Regions from separate parts of the Saccharothrix sp. NPDC042600 genome, predicted to be linked through region 1. Evidence: riboswitches for the same ligand, from Rfam matches in the RefSeq annotation. Region 1 holds a riboswitch; each other region holds the start of a gene.
What was found. Region 1 has a riboswitch for glycine ahead of gcvT (glycine cleavage system aminomethyltransferase GcvT). Riboswitches for the same ligand answer to the same signal wherever they lie in the genome.
Positions count from the first base shown of each region.

Region 1 (4,260 bases):
AGGCCGACTACGGGGACGTCCCACCGGCACCTCCGGCCGCCGCGGAGACCCCCGCCGCGCAGGAGCCCGCCGCCGAGGCGACCGAGGAGACCCCGGCCGGCCAGGCCGCGCCCGCGCCGTCCGGGCCGGGCGTCACGCTGGTGGCCAAGAGCGTGCCGAAGATGGGCGACGTCGTGCAGGACGGCGACGGCCGCACGCTGTACCGGTTCGACAAGGACACGCCGAACCCGCCCAAGTCCAACTGCGAGGGCAAGTGCGCCGAGACCTGGCCGCCGCTGCTGGCCGGCGGCGCGCCCAAGCTGGAGGGCGTGGACCCGGCGCTGGTCGGCACGGTGAAGCGGGCCGACGGGACCGAGCAGGTGACGTTGGCCGGCTGGGCGCTCTACACGTACTCGAAGGACGAGGCGCCGGGCCAGTGGAAGGGCCAGGGCGTGGGCGGCACGTGGTTCGTCGTGCAGCCCGACGGCAAGCGCAACGTGGAGTGCCTGCCGCCCGGTGTGGCGGCGCCCTCCGGAGCCTGAGTCCACCCCCGAAGAACATGACCCCCGGCCTGGGGTTGGGCCGGGGGTCATGTGTCGCCTCGCTCAGCGGGTCGGCGGAACCCTCACAGGTTCGGGTAGAGCGGGTGCTTCGCGGCCAGCACCTCGACGCGCGAGCGCAGCTCGGACAGGTCCGCGGCCGGCTGGAGGGCGGTCGCGATGATGTCGGCCACCTCCGCGAAGTCCGCCGCGCCGAAGCCGCGGGTGGCCAGGGCGGGCGTGCCGATGCGCAGGCCCGAGGTCACCATCGGCGGGCGCGGGTCGTTGGGGACCGCGTTGCGGTTGACCGTGATGCCGACCTCGTGCAGGCGGTCCTCGGCCTGCTTGCCGTCCAGCTCCGAGGCCACCAGGTCCACCAGCACCAGGTGCACGTCCGTGCCGCCGGTGAGCACCTTCACGCCGGCCGCCGCCGCGTCGGGCTGCGACAGCCGCTCGGCGAGGATCTTCGCGCCCTCGACCGTGCGGCGCTGGCGGTCGGCGAACTCCGGCGACGCGGCGTGCTTGAACGCCACCGCCTTGCCCGCGATCACGTGCTCCAGCGGACCGCCCTGCTGGCCGGGGAACACCGCCGAGTTGATCTTCTTCGCGAGGTCCGCCTCGTTGGTCAGGATCACGCCGCCGCGCGGACCGCCGAGGGTCTTGTGCGTGGTCGTGGTGACGACGTGGGCGTGCGGCACCGGGCTCGGGTGCAGGCCCGCCGCCACGAGACCCGCGAAGTGGGCCATGTCCACCATCAGGTACGCGCCCACCGAGTCGGCGATCCGGCGGAACTCCGCGAAGTCCAACTGGCGGGGGTAGGCCGACCAGCCGGCCACGATCAGCTTCGGCTTGTGCTCCTGCGCCAGCGCCTCGACCTCGGCCATGTCCACCCGACCGTCCACATCGGACACGTGGTAGGGCACGACGTTGTAGAGCTTGCCGGAGAAGTTGATCCGCATGCCGTGGGTCAGGTGGCCGCCGTGCGCCAGGTCCAGGCCCAGGATCGTGTCACCGGGCTGGAGCAGCGCGAACATGGCGCACGCGTTGGCCTGCGCGCCCGAGTGCGGCTGCACGTTGGCGAACCCCGCGCCGAACAGCTCCTTGACCCGCGCGATGGCCAGCCGCTCGACCACGTCGACGTTCTCGCACCCGCCGTAGTAGCGGCGGCCCGGGTAGCCCTCGGCGTACTTGTTGGTCAGCACCGAGCCCTGCGCCTGGAGCACCGACACCGGCGTGAAGTTCTCCGACGCGATCATCTCCAGCGTGCCCTGCTGCCGGCGCAGCTCGGCCGCGACCGCCTCGGCGACCTCGGGGTCGAACTCCGCGAGGGAGGTGTTGAAGTGCTCGGACATGGTGGGGTTTCTCCCTACGAGTTGCGCTTGTAGAACGGCAGCGACACGACCTCCACGGGCTCCTGCCGGCCCCGGACGTCGACGGACAGCTTGGTGCCGGGCTCGGCGTGCGCGGGCGGCACGTAGGCCATCGCCACGGAGTAGCCCAGCGTCGGCGACAGCGCGCCACTGGTGACCTCGCCGATCGCGTTGCCCTCGGCGTCCAGCACGGCGTAGCCGTGGCGGGGGGCGCGGCGGGACTCGGTCTTCAGGCCGACCAGCTTGGCCTCGACGCCCGCCTCGGCCACCTTCGCCAGCGGCTCGCGGCCCACGAAGTCGTCCGGCTTGTCCAGCTTGACCACGCGGCCCAGGTTGGCGTGGTAGGGCGTGCGGGACGTGCTCAGCTCGTTGCCGTACAGCGGCATCCCGGCCTCCAGGCGCAGGGTGTCGCGGCAGCCCAGGCCGGCGGGCTTGAGGTCGTGCGGCTCGCCGGCGGCGAGCAGCGCCTGCCACACGTGCGGGGCGTCGGCGGGGTCGAGGAACAGCTCGAAGCCGTCCTCGCCGGTGTAGCCGGTGCGGGCGAGCAGCGCGGGCCGGCCGGCCACCTCGGTCGGGTAGGAGGCGTAGTACTTGACCGTGGCCAGGTCCGTCCCGGTCAGGCCCGCCAGGATGGCGACCGCCTTGGGGCCCTGCACGGCCAGCAGCGCGTAGTCGGTGGACTTGTCCTCGACGGTGGTGTCGAAGCCCTCGGCGCGCTCCCGCAGGGCCGCGAAGACGACGGCGGCGTTGGAGGCGTTGGCGACGACCAGGTACTCCTGGTCACCGGTGCGGTACACGATCAGGTCATCGATCACGCCGCCGTCGGCCTGGCAGATCATGGTGTAGCGGGCGCGGCCCACGCCGATCGCGGACGCGTGGCCGACCAGCGCGTGGTCGAGCGCGGCGCCGGCCTGCGGGCCGGTCAGGACGATCTCGCCCATGTGCGTCAGGTCGAACAGGCCCGCCGACGTGCGCACGGCGTGGTGCTCGGCCAGCTCGCTGTCGTAGCGCAGCGGCATCCGCCAGCCCGCGAAGTCGGTGAACTGGGCGCCCAGCGCCTCGTGCTCGGCGTGCAGCGGCGTCCGGCGGGTTTCCACGGGGTCCTCCCTGATGGCGGGCACGGCAGTGGCGCCGACCGGGTGGGTCGGCCTGCCGCTACGAAGGATGACACGGTCCATCGAGACTCCTCGTCCGAGTGAGCCTCCCCCTCTGTCATGAGCCTGAGAGCTTCGCCGGGACCCCGCACGTCGGCGGGGGCGGCTTGCACCGTGGGCGAGGCGCTGGCGCCTGCTTTCCAGAGTTGCCTTCGTCGGGCGGTAGCTGTGCCTGAGAGATTCCGGGGAGGAGTTGCTCCTTCGGCGCCCCGTAGTGGGTGGGGACTCTCCCGCGCGACATCGACGGCCGTGTTCAGTTGGTACCGCCAGACGCTAGTTGTGCCTGGTCGGCCCGGTCAACACGAACCCGGTCACCACGGGCGCGGCCGACGCTCGCGAGACCGCCGCGGAAGCGGCCCGACCGGAGGTGGCGGCGGCCCGACCGAGGCTCGTGGCGGCCCGACCAGGTGTGGCGGCGACCCGACCTGAGGTGGCGGCCCGCCCGAGGCTCGTAGCGACCCGACCAGGTGTGGCAGCGGCCCGACCGGACGTAGCGGCGGCCGACGCGGAGGTGGCGGCGGCCCGACCCGGGGTGGCGGCCGGCGTGGTCACAGGGCGCGCTCGGCCTTCACGCTTTCGACGACCTTGCGCTCGGCGTAGAACGACACGAACGGGATCGTGCCGGCGAGCAGCACCAGCGCGGTGCCCTTGAGCGACCAGCGGGCCTTGAGGGCCAGGTCCACCGTGATCACCAGGTAGATCGCGTAGAGGAAGCCGTGGACCGGGCCGACGACCTTCATCATGCCGTCCTGGTCGCCGAGGTACTTCACGCCCATCGCGGCCACGAGCAGCAGCAGGCCCACACCGACCACGTAAGCCATGAACCGGAACCGGCCCAACGCACCGCTCATCGCCCTACCGACCGCCTTCGCTCACCGCTGGTCCCGCGCGTGGAGTTCGCGGAGGTAGCGGTTGTAGGCCGCCAGCTCGTCGTCCTCGTCGTCGTGCGCGGGTGTCCTGACGGGGTCCACGGTAACGACCGGCTCCGACGGCGCGGCCACCGGCTCCCCCGCCACCTGCGACGACGTGTCCGCGCCCACAGCGGCGTCCGCCGCGCGCCGCTGGGCGGCGAGCTTGCGCATCCGCCACACCATGAACGCGGGGAACAGGCCGAACAGGGGCCACTGGAAGACGTAACCGAGGTTCTGGAAGGTCCCCCCGGCCTGGGAGAACCGCTCCCACTGCCAGTAGGCGAGACCGCAGCAGACCACCAGCGAG
Region 1 covers NZ_JBEZBW010000108.1:4,992-9,251, forward strand. The annotation lists gene AB0A74_RS36460 (hypothetical protein) at 1-521, shown strand, start outside; gene glyA (serine hydroxymethyltransferase) at 605-1,870, opposite strand; gene gcvT (glycine cleavage system aminomethyltransferase GcvT) at 1,885-2,985, opposite strand; glycine riboswitch at 3,088-3,192, opposite strand; glycine riboswitch at 3,193-3,285, opposite strand; gene AB0A74_RS36475 (DUF3817 domain-containing protein) at 3,591-3,893, opposite strand; gene AB0A74_RS36480 (hypothetical protein) at 3,915-4,260, opposite strand, start outside.

Region 2 (4,260 bases), on a different contig from region 1:
GAACTCAGGTGAATTGCCACGGTGTGATTCGGGCACCGGGGCGGCTTCACGTTGGTCGCCGGCCAGTCGTGGCCGGACCGAGGGGAGGCAGGCGTGGTCGAGGAAGCGCCCATCCGGGCCGGAACCGGCGAACAGGGTGAGCTGTTCCCGGACTCCTCGCTGCCGGACGAACTCGTCGGGTACCGCGGCCCGGCCGCGTGCCAGATCGCGGGCATCACCTACCGCCAGCTCGACTACTGGGCCCGCACCGGCCTGGTCAACCCGACGATAAGGAGTGCCCACGGCTCCGGTAGCCAACGGCTCTACTCGTTCAAGGACATCCTGGTCCTCAAGGTCGTGAAGCGGCTGCTCGACACCGGCGTGAGCCTGCAGAACATCCGCGTCGCGGTCGACCACCTGCGCCGCCGCGGCGTCCAGGACCTCGCCCGCATCACGCTGTTCAGCGACGGCACCACGGTCTACGAGTGCACGTCGCCCGAGGAGGTCGTGGACCTGCTGCAGGGCGGCCAGGGCGTGTTCGGCATCGCGGTCAGCGGCGCCATGCGGGAGATCAGCGGCACCATCCACGAGTTCCCCGCCGAACGCGCGGACGGGCTCGCGGTGGACGAGACCCCCAACGACGAGCTGTCCCGGCGCAGGCGGACGCGGGCCATCGGCTGACCCCGGAGTCCACGGCGCGAGCGGCACGAGCGGCTGGTACCCGCTCCCCCGCCGCGCCAAACCTGTGAGATCCGCGTCGCGTCCGTGACGGTTGTCGTTCACCCGCCGGGTACGATTCGCGCGTAGTCGCTTTATCCCGTGCGGGAGAGTCCGAGCCAGTCTCGGCGCCGAAGGAGCAAATCCTCCCCGGAACCTCTCAGGCGCAAGGACCGCACGGGTGAGACGCCTCTGGAAAGCGGGTCGGGCACGTGGACCCCGCCGACGGTGCAAGCCCGGTCGCACGTGGACCGGGTGAAGCTCTCAGGCGCCCGACGAGAACGGGCAGAAGACAGAGGGGGAGGGCAACGGCAGAAGTGTGTCCGTAGCCCGAAAGGCGCCTTCCATGACGCAGGACCGCATCCCCCTCGCCGCCCTTGAGCACGGCACCCCCTTCGCCGACCGGCACGTCGGCCCCCGGCCCGCCGAGCTGGCCCGCATCCTGGACGTCATCGGCGTCGGCTCCCTGGAGGAACTGGCCCAGCGCGCCGTGCCCGAGTCGATCCGGGAACGCGAACTGGTGCTGGACCTGCCCGCGCCCGCCACCGAGACCGAGGCGCTGGCCGAGCTGCGCGCCCTGGCCGCCCGCAACAAGCCGCTCACCCAGATGATCGGCATGGGCTACTACGGCACCCACACCCCGCCGGTGATCCGCCGCAACGTCCTGGAGAGCCCCGCCTGGTACACGGCCTACACGCCCTACCAGCCCGAGATCTCCCAGGGCCGCCTCGAAGCGCTGCTGAACTTCCAGACCATGGTCGGCGACCTGACCGGTCTGCCGCTGGCCAACGCGTCCATGCTGGACGAGTCCACCGCCGCCGCCGAGGCGATGACCCTGGTCCGCCGCGCGGGTCGCAGCGAGTCCGCCAAGTTCGTCGTGGACGCCGACACGCTGCCGCAGACGCTGGCCGTCATCGAGACCCGCGCCGAGCCGCTGGGCATCGAGATCGTCACCGCCGACCTGTCGCAGGGCCTGGAGGGTCTGGGCCTGGGCGGCGACTTCTTCGGCGTGCTGCTGTCCTACCCGGGCGCGTCCGGCGTCGTGCGCGACTACGCCGCGCTGGTGGAGGAGATCCACGCGGCCGGCGCGCACGCCGTGTTCGCCGCGGACCTGCTGGCCCTGACGCTGCTGCGCCCGCCGGGCGAGATCGGCGCGGACGTCGTCGTCGGCACCACCCAGCGCTTCGGCGTGCCGATCGGCTTCGGCGGCCCGCACGCCGGGTACATGGCCGTCCGCCAGGGCCTGGAGCGCCAGCTCCCCGGCCGCCTGGTCGGCGTGTCCGTGGACGCGGACGGCAACCTGGCCTACCGGCTCGCGCTGCAGACCCGCGAGCAGCACATCCGCCGCGAGAAGGCCACCAGCAACATCTGCACCGCGCAGGTCCTGCTGGCCGTGATGGCGTCGATGTACGCGGTCTACCACGGCCCCGACGGCCTGCGCGCCATCGCGACCCGCACCCACCGCCTGGCCACCGTGCTCGCCGCGGGCCTGTGCGAGAACGGCGTCGAGGTCGTGCACGGCGAGTTCTTCGACACCGTGCGGGCCCGCGTCGAGGGCCGGGCGGCCGAGGTCGTCGCCACCGCCCGCGACCTGGGCGTCAACCTGTGGCAGGTGGACGCCGACACCGTCTCGATCGCGTGCGACGAGACCACCACCCGGGGCGACCTGGAGAAGGTGTGGAAGGCGTTCGGCGTGACCGTCTCCGACGTGGACGGCCTCGACCTCGACACCGCCGACGCGATCCCCGCCGACCTGCGCCGCACCAGCGACTACCTGACCCACCCGGTCTTCCACACCCACCGCTCCGAGACCGCGATGCTGCGCTACCTGCGCAAGCTGTCGGACAAGGACGTCGCGCTGGACCGCAGCATGATCCCGCTGGGCTCGTGCACGATGAAGCTCAACGCCACCGCCGAGATGGAGCCGGTGACCTGGCCGGAGTTCGCGAACCTGCACCCGTTCGCGCCCGTCGAGGACGCCGAGGGCCTGCTGTCGCTGGTCAAGGACCTGGAGCGCTGGCTGGCCGAGGTGACCGGCTACGACGCCGTGTCCATCCAGCCCAACGCGGGCAGCCAGGGCGAGTTCGCGGGGCTGCTCGCGATCCGCGCCTACCACCGCGCGCAGGGCCACGCGGAGCGGGCCGTCTGCCTGATCCCGTCGTCGGCGCACGGCACCAACGCCGCGTCCGCCGTCATGGCCGGCATGCGGGTCGTGGTCGTGAAGTGCGACGACCAGGGCAACATCGACATGGACCACCTGCGTGTCGTCGTGGACGAACACCGCGACGACCTCGCCGCGATCATGATCACGTACCCGTCGACGCACGGCGTGTACGAGGACACCGTGCGCGAGGTGTGCGCGCTGGTGCACGACGCCGGCGGCCAGGTCTACGTGGACGGCGCGAACCTCAACGCCCTGATCGGCCTGGCGCAGTACGGCAAGTTCGGCTCGGACGTGTCGCACCTGAACCTGCACAAGACGTTCTGCATCCCGCACGGCGGCGGTGGCCCGGGCGTCGGCCCGATCGGCGTGCGCTCGCACCTCGCGCCGTTCCTGCCCAACCACCCGCTCCAGCCGACCGCCGGTCCGGCGACGGGCGTCGGCCCGATCAGCGCCGCGCCGTGGGGTTCGGCGTCGATCCTGCCGATCTCGTGGGCGTACGTGCGGATGATGGGCGCGGACGGCCTGCGCCGCGCGACCCTGACCGCGGTGGCGGCGGCGAACTACGTGGCCCGGCGGCTGGACGAGCACTTCCCGGTGCTCTACACCGGCGAGGGCGGTTTCGTGGCCCACGAGTGCATCCTCGACCTGCGCCCGATCACCAAGGCGACCGGCGTGACCGTGGACGACGTGGCCAAGCGCCTGGCGGACTACGGCATCCACGCGCCGACCATGTCGTTCCCCGTCGCCGGCACCCTCATGGTGGAGCCGACGGAGAGCGAGGACCTGGCCGAGATCGACCGGTTCATCGACGCGATGATCGCGATCAAGGGCGAGATCGACCGCGTGGGCGCCGGCGAGTGGCCCGCCGACGACAACCCGCTGCGCAACGCCCCGCACACGGCGGCCAGCGTGACGACCGGCGAGTGGACCCACCCGTACAGCCGCGAGGTGGCGGTCTTCCCGGCGGGCCCGAACGCGCCGAAGATCTGGCCCCCGGTCCGCCGCATCGACGGCGCGAAGGGCGACCGCAACCTGGTCTGCTCCTGCCCGCCGCTCTCGGCGTACGACAACTGACCGACGAACGACGGCCCCGTGCCCCGGCACGGGGCCGTCGCGCTTCAGCTGACCGAGTACTCGAACGCGTAGGTCCCCGGCTCGCCCATGTGCCACGTGATCGACCCGGACCCGGTCAGCCCCGTCAACCCGCCCGACGCCGACACCACCGTGAACGTCCCCCGCGACACCCCGTCGCGGAAACCGCCGCGATGCTCCAGCACGAACGTCCCCGGCCGCCCGCCCAGCACGCCGGTCACCACCTCGTACCCCACCGCCCGGCACGACTCCGCGTCCGGGTAGTCCATCAGGAACCGGAACTCGCCCGTCCCCTCCAGGTCACCCGT
Region 2 covers NZ_JBEZBW010000099.1:439-4,698, forward strand. The annotation lists gene AB0A74_RS35205 (MerR family transcriptional regulator) at 94-660, shown strand; glycine riboswitch at 792-882, shown strand; gene gcvP (aminomethyl-transferring glycine dehydrogenase) at 1,043-3,934, shown strand; gene AB0A74_RS35215 (DUF3224 domain-containing protein) at 3,979-4,260, opposite strand, start outside.
Region 2: another riboswitch for glycine. It lies ahead of gcvP (aminomethyl-transferring glycine dehydrogenase); the one in region 1 lies ahead of gcvT (glycine cleavage system aminomethyltransferase GcvT).

Region 3 (4,260 bases), on a different contig from region 1:
GCGAAGGACTGGAGGAAGGACCGCAGCCACGCGATGCCCTCCGGGTCCAGGCCGTTCGCGGGCTCGTCGAGGACCAGCACCTGCGGGTCGCCCAGCAACGCGGTGGCCAGCGCCAGCCGCTGCTTCATGCCCAGCGAGAAGCCGCCCGCCTTGCGGTCGGCCGCCTGGCCCAGGCCGACCAGGCCCAGGACCTGGTCGGCCCGCTGGTCCGGCACGCCGATCGCCGACGCGTACACCCGCAGGTGGTTGCGGGCCGTGCGCTTGGGGTGGAAGCCCTGCGCCTCCAGCACCGCGCCCACCACCCGCGCCGGGTTGCCGAGCTGGTGGAACGGCCGGCCGTTGATCAGGCCGTGGCCCGCGGTCGGGGTCACCAGGCCGAGCAACATCCGCAGCGTGGTCGTCTTGCCCGCGCCGTTCGGTCCGAGGAAGCCGGTCACGGACCCCGGTTCCACCGTGAAGCTGAGATTCTGCACCGCTGCGACCGGACCGAACTGCTTGGTCAAGCCCTGCACCACGATGCGGCCACTGCCGTCGTGCACGCGTCCCTCCTGGATAGCGCCTGTGCGCGCCATCCTGCCTTAGGAGGGTCAGTCGGGGAGGGCATGTCGCGGTTTCGACACCACGACCGGGATCTCGGTGGTCGGCTCGCTGTCCTGGCGACCGGTGTCGTGCCGGAACGGGTTGCGCAGCGGTTTGCGCCGCTCGCGGTGCGGCAGGCCCTCGCCGATGAGGTGCTGGTGGGCCATGTTCCACACCTGGCACGGCCACTTCCGGTGCCGCAGCACGCCGGGGCAGGCGCGGCAGCGGCCGTCGGAATCGGGCTGGTGCACGGTCAGCAGCAGCCGCCAGCAGTCCGCCAGCCGGTTGATCTCGGCCCGCGCCAGCGGCACCAGGGCCTCGGCGGCGCCCCGCTCGACGACCTCGTCCAACTGGGCCAGCCGGCGCAGCACCGCGGCGCGCAACGTCTCGTCCACCCCGCTCACATCCTGTCGGCGGCCTGGTCCAGCAGGCGGTGCAGCCTGCGGGTCTGGGTGACCGACATCACAGCCGACTCGCCCGGCGGCGCGACCAGCAGGACCCGGTCGTCCTCGACCAGCACGGTCATGGACCGGTCCCGGCCGAAGGGGTCGTGGCAGTCGATCCAGCCCTGTGGTTCAGCCATGTGCGCTCCGATCGGAGGTGTGGCAGGCGGCGGCGGCGACGCCACGCGAGCGGACGACCCCGCTGCGTGACGGCGAAGGGGTTCCGCTGTGAGCATCGGCCGACCGGGCGTCGTGACTTACCCGTTACCCGCCGAATTCACTCGATTGCTTGAGGGAGGACACAGAACGTGTCCTGTTGGGTCAAGAATTGCGCGCAGATGGCTGGGGTGGCTGGGCACGGCCCGCCGGACCCCGCTAAGATTGGTGCTGCGCGACCCGCTCCCAGTGACCCCCAGGCTGGTTGAGCGGGTCGCGTTTTACGTGGCGAAGACGCGAGAAGGGGCGCCCACCGTGCTGGTGGACGCCCCTTCTTCGTGGATGGCGTTCTCAGACTTCGAACGCCGTGTAGGTCAGGTCGTGGGCCTGCGCGACCGGCTCGTTCGTCAGCAGGCCGTCGTGGACGTTCAGGCCCAGGGCCAGGGACTTGTCCGCGCGCAGCGCCGCCTGCCAGCCCTTGTCGGCCAGGGCCACCGCGTAGGGCAGGGTCACGTTGGTCAGCGCGTACGTCGAGGTCCGCGGCACCGCGCCCGGCATGTTCGCCACGCAGTAGAAGACCGACTCGTGCACCTGGTAGGTCGGGTCGGCGTGGGTGGTCGGGCGGGAGTCGGCGAAGCAGCCGCCCTGGTCGATCGCGATGTCCACCAGCACCGAGCCGGGCTTCATCTGCGCCACCAGCTCGTTGGACACCAGCTTCGGGGCCTTCGCGCCCGGCACCAGCACCGCGCCGATGACCAGGTCGGCCTCGCGCACGGCCTGCTCGACCGAGTAGCGGTTGGACGTGACGGTGCGCAGCTGCCCGCGGTAGAGGGCGTCGATGTGGCGCAGCCGGTCCACGTTGGTGTCGAGGATCTCCACGTCCGCGCCCATGCCCACGGCGATCGTGGCCGCGTTCAGGCCCGCCACGCCGCCGCCGATGACGACCACGCGCGCCGGGTGCACGCCGGGCACGCCACCGGGCAGCACGCCCCGGCCGCCGGACGGCTTCATCAGCGAGAACGCGCCCACCTGCGGCGCGAGCCGACCCGCCACCTCGGACATCGGGGCCAGCAGCGGCAGCGCGCCGTTCGCCGTCTGCACGGTCTCGTAGGCGATCGCGGTCGTGCCGGACGCGATCAGCGCCTCGGTCAACGGCCGGTCCGCCGCCAGGTGCAGGTAGGTGAACAGGGTCTGGCCCTTGCGCAGCAGCGGGTACTCCCGCTCGATCGGCTCCTTGACCTTGAGCACCAGGTCGCCCTCGGCCCACACGTCCTCGGCGGTGGCCAGGACCTTCGCGCCGGCGGCGAGGTACTCCTCGTCGGTGATGGCGGACCCGAGCCCCGCGCCCGCCTCGACGAACACGTCGTGGCCGCGCAGGGTCAGCTCGTGGGCGCCGGCGGGGGTCAGCGCGACGCGGTACTCGTGGTTCTTGATCTCGCGGGGTACTGAGATCCGCACGGTGGGGCTCCTTCAGCCGTTGTTACGCCAAAGGTCCGGTACTCCGAATCCACTGTCATCGTGCGAGCGGCACTAACCGGCAGGGGTGGGTTTGTGTCGAGTGAACAAGACTGGACGCTCGTTGACACCCGTCACGCCGACGACTTAGCGTGCTCGCGACCGCCCAACTGAACATCGGCCGCGGCGCCCTCCCGGCGCCGGAACCCGAGCGGGAGAGTCCCCGGCACGTCCGGGGCGCCGAAGGAGCAAGTACCCCGCACACTCTCAGGCAACGAGAACCGCTCGGGCGAGGCGACTCTGGAAAGCGTGCTCACGCGCGCACCCACGGTGCAAGCTGTGCCCGATCGACGGTTCCACCGTCGCGACGCCGCACAGCGAAGCTCTCAGGTCCCAGGACAGAGTGGGGATCCGACCGACCGTGGCTTCAGGAGCGCTGACATGACTTTTCCGGAGAACCTGCTCTACACCGCCGAGCACGAGTGGGTCGACTGGGCGCCGGGTACCCAGGACCCCGTGGCGGTCGGCATCACGTCCTACGCGGCGGAGTCCCTGGGCGACATCGTGTTCGTCCAGTTGCCGAACGTCGGCGAGCGCGTGAAGTCCGGCGACGTCTGCGGCGAGCTGGAGTCGACCAAGTCCGTGAGCGACCTGTACGCGCCGGTCAGCGGCGAGGTCGTGGAGGTCAACCAGGCCGCCGCCGACGACCCGTCGCTGATCAACAACGACCCGTACGGCGCGGGCTGGCTGTTCAAGGTGCGCGTCGAGGACGCGACGGGCCTGCTCACCGCCGGCAAGTACGCGGAACTGACCGGGGACTGACCCGCCGTGGCGATCAGCGTCTTCGACCTGTTTTCCGTCGGCATCGGGCCGTCCAGCTCCCACACGGTCGGCCCGATGCGCGCCGCGACGATGTTCGTGGCGCGCCTGGGGCACCGGCTGACGTCCGTGGACCGGGTGCACGTCCAGCTGTTCGGCTCGCTGGGCGCCACCGGGCACGGGCACGGCAGCCCCAAGGCCGTGCTGCTGGGCCTGGAGGGCCACAAGCCCGAGGAAGTGGACCCGACGGCCGCCGAAGGGCGCGTGGCCGAGATCCGCGCGTCCCGCCGGCTGCTCCTGGGCGGGGTGCGCGACATCCCGTTCGTCGAGGACACCGACCTGGTGATGCACCGGCGCAAGTCGCTGCCGTTGCACCCCAACGGGATGAGCTTCACGGCGTACTCCGGGGACGAGGTCCTGGACGAGGCCGTGTACTACTCCGTGGGCGGCGGTTTCGTGGTGGACGAGCACGCCACCGGCACCGACCGCATCAAGGCCGACGAGACCGAACTGGCCCACCCGTTCAAGACCGGCGACGAACTGCTGGCCCGGACGCGGGAGACGGGCCTGTCCATCTCCGAGGTCATGCTGGCCAACGAGCTGTCGTGGCGCACGGAGGAGGAGGTCCGCTCGGGCCTGCTCCACATCTGGGGCGTCATGCAGGAGTGCGTCGAACGGGGCTGCACGGAGACCGGCGTGCTGCCGGGCGGCTTGAAGGTGCGCCGGCGCGCGGCCGAGATGCGCCAGCGCCTGGCGGCCGAGCACTACGCCACCGACCCGTTGCGGGTGATGGACTGGGTGACCTTGT
Region 3 covers NZ_JBEZBW010000039.1:718-4,977, reverse strand. The annotation lists gene AB0A74_RS22755 (ABC transporter ATP-binding protein) at 1-539, opposite strand, end outside; gene AB0A74_RS22750 (hypothetical protein) at 588-974, opposite strand; gene AB0A74_RS22745 (hypothetical protein) at 980-1,162, opposite strand; gene ald (alanine dehydrogenase) at 1,530-2,636, opposite strand; glycine riboswitch at 2,836-2,927, shown strand; gene gcvH (glycine cleavage system protein GcvH) at 3,075-3,455, shown strand; gene AB0A74_RS22730 (L-serine ammonia-lyase) at 3,462-4,260, shown strand, end outside.
Region 3: another riboswitch for glycine. It lies ahead of gcvH (glycine cleavage system protein GcvH); the one in region 1 lies ahead of gcvT (glycine cleavage system aminomethyltransferase GcvT).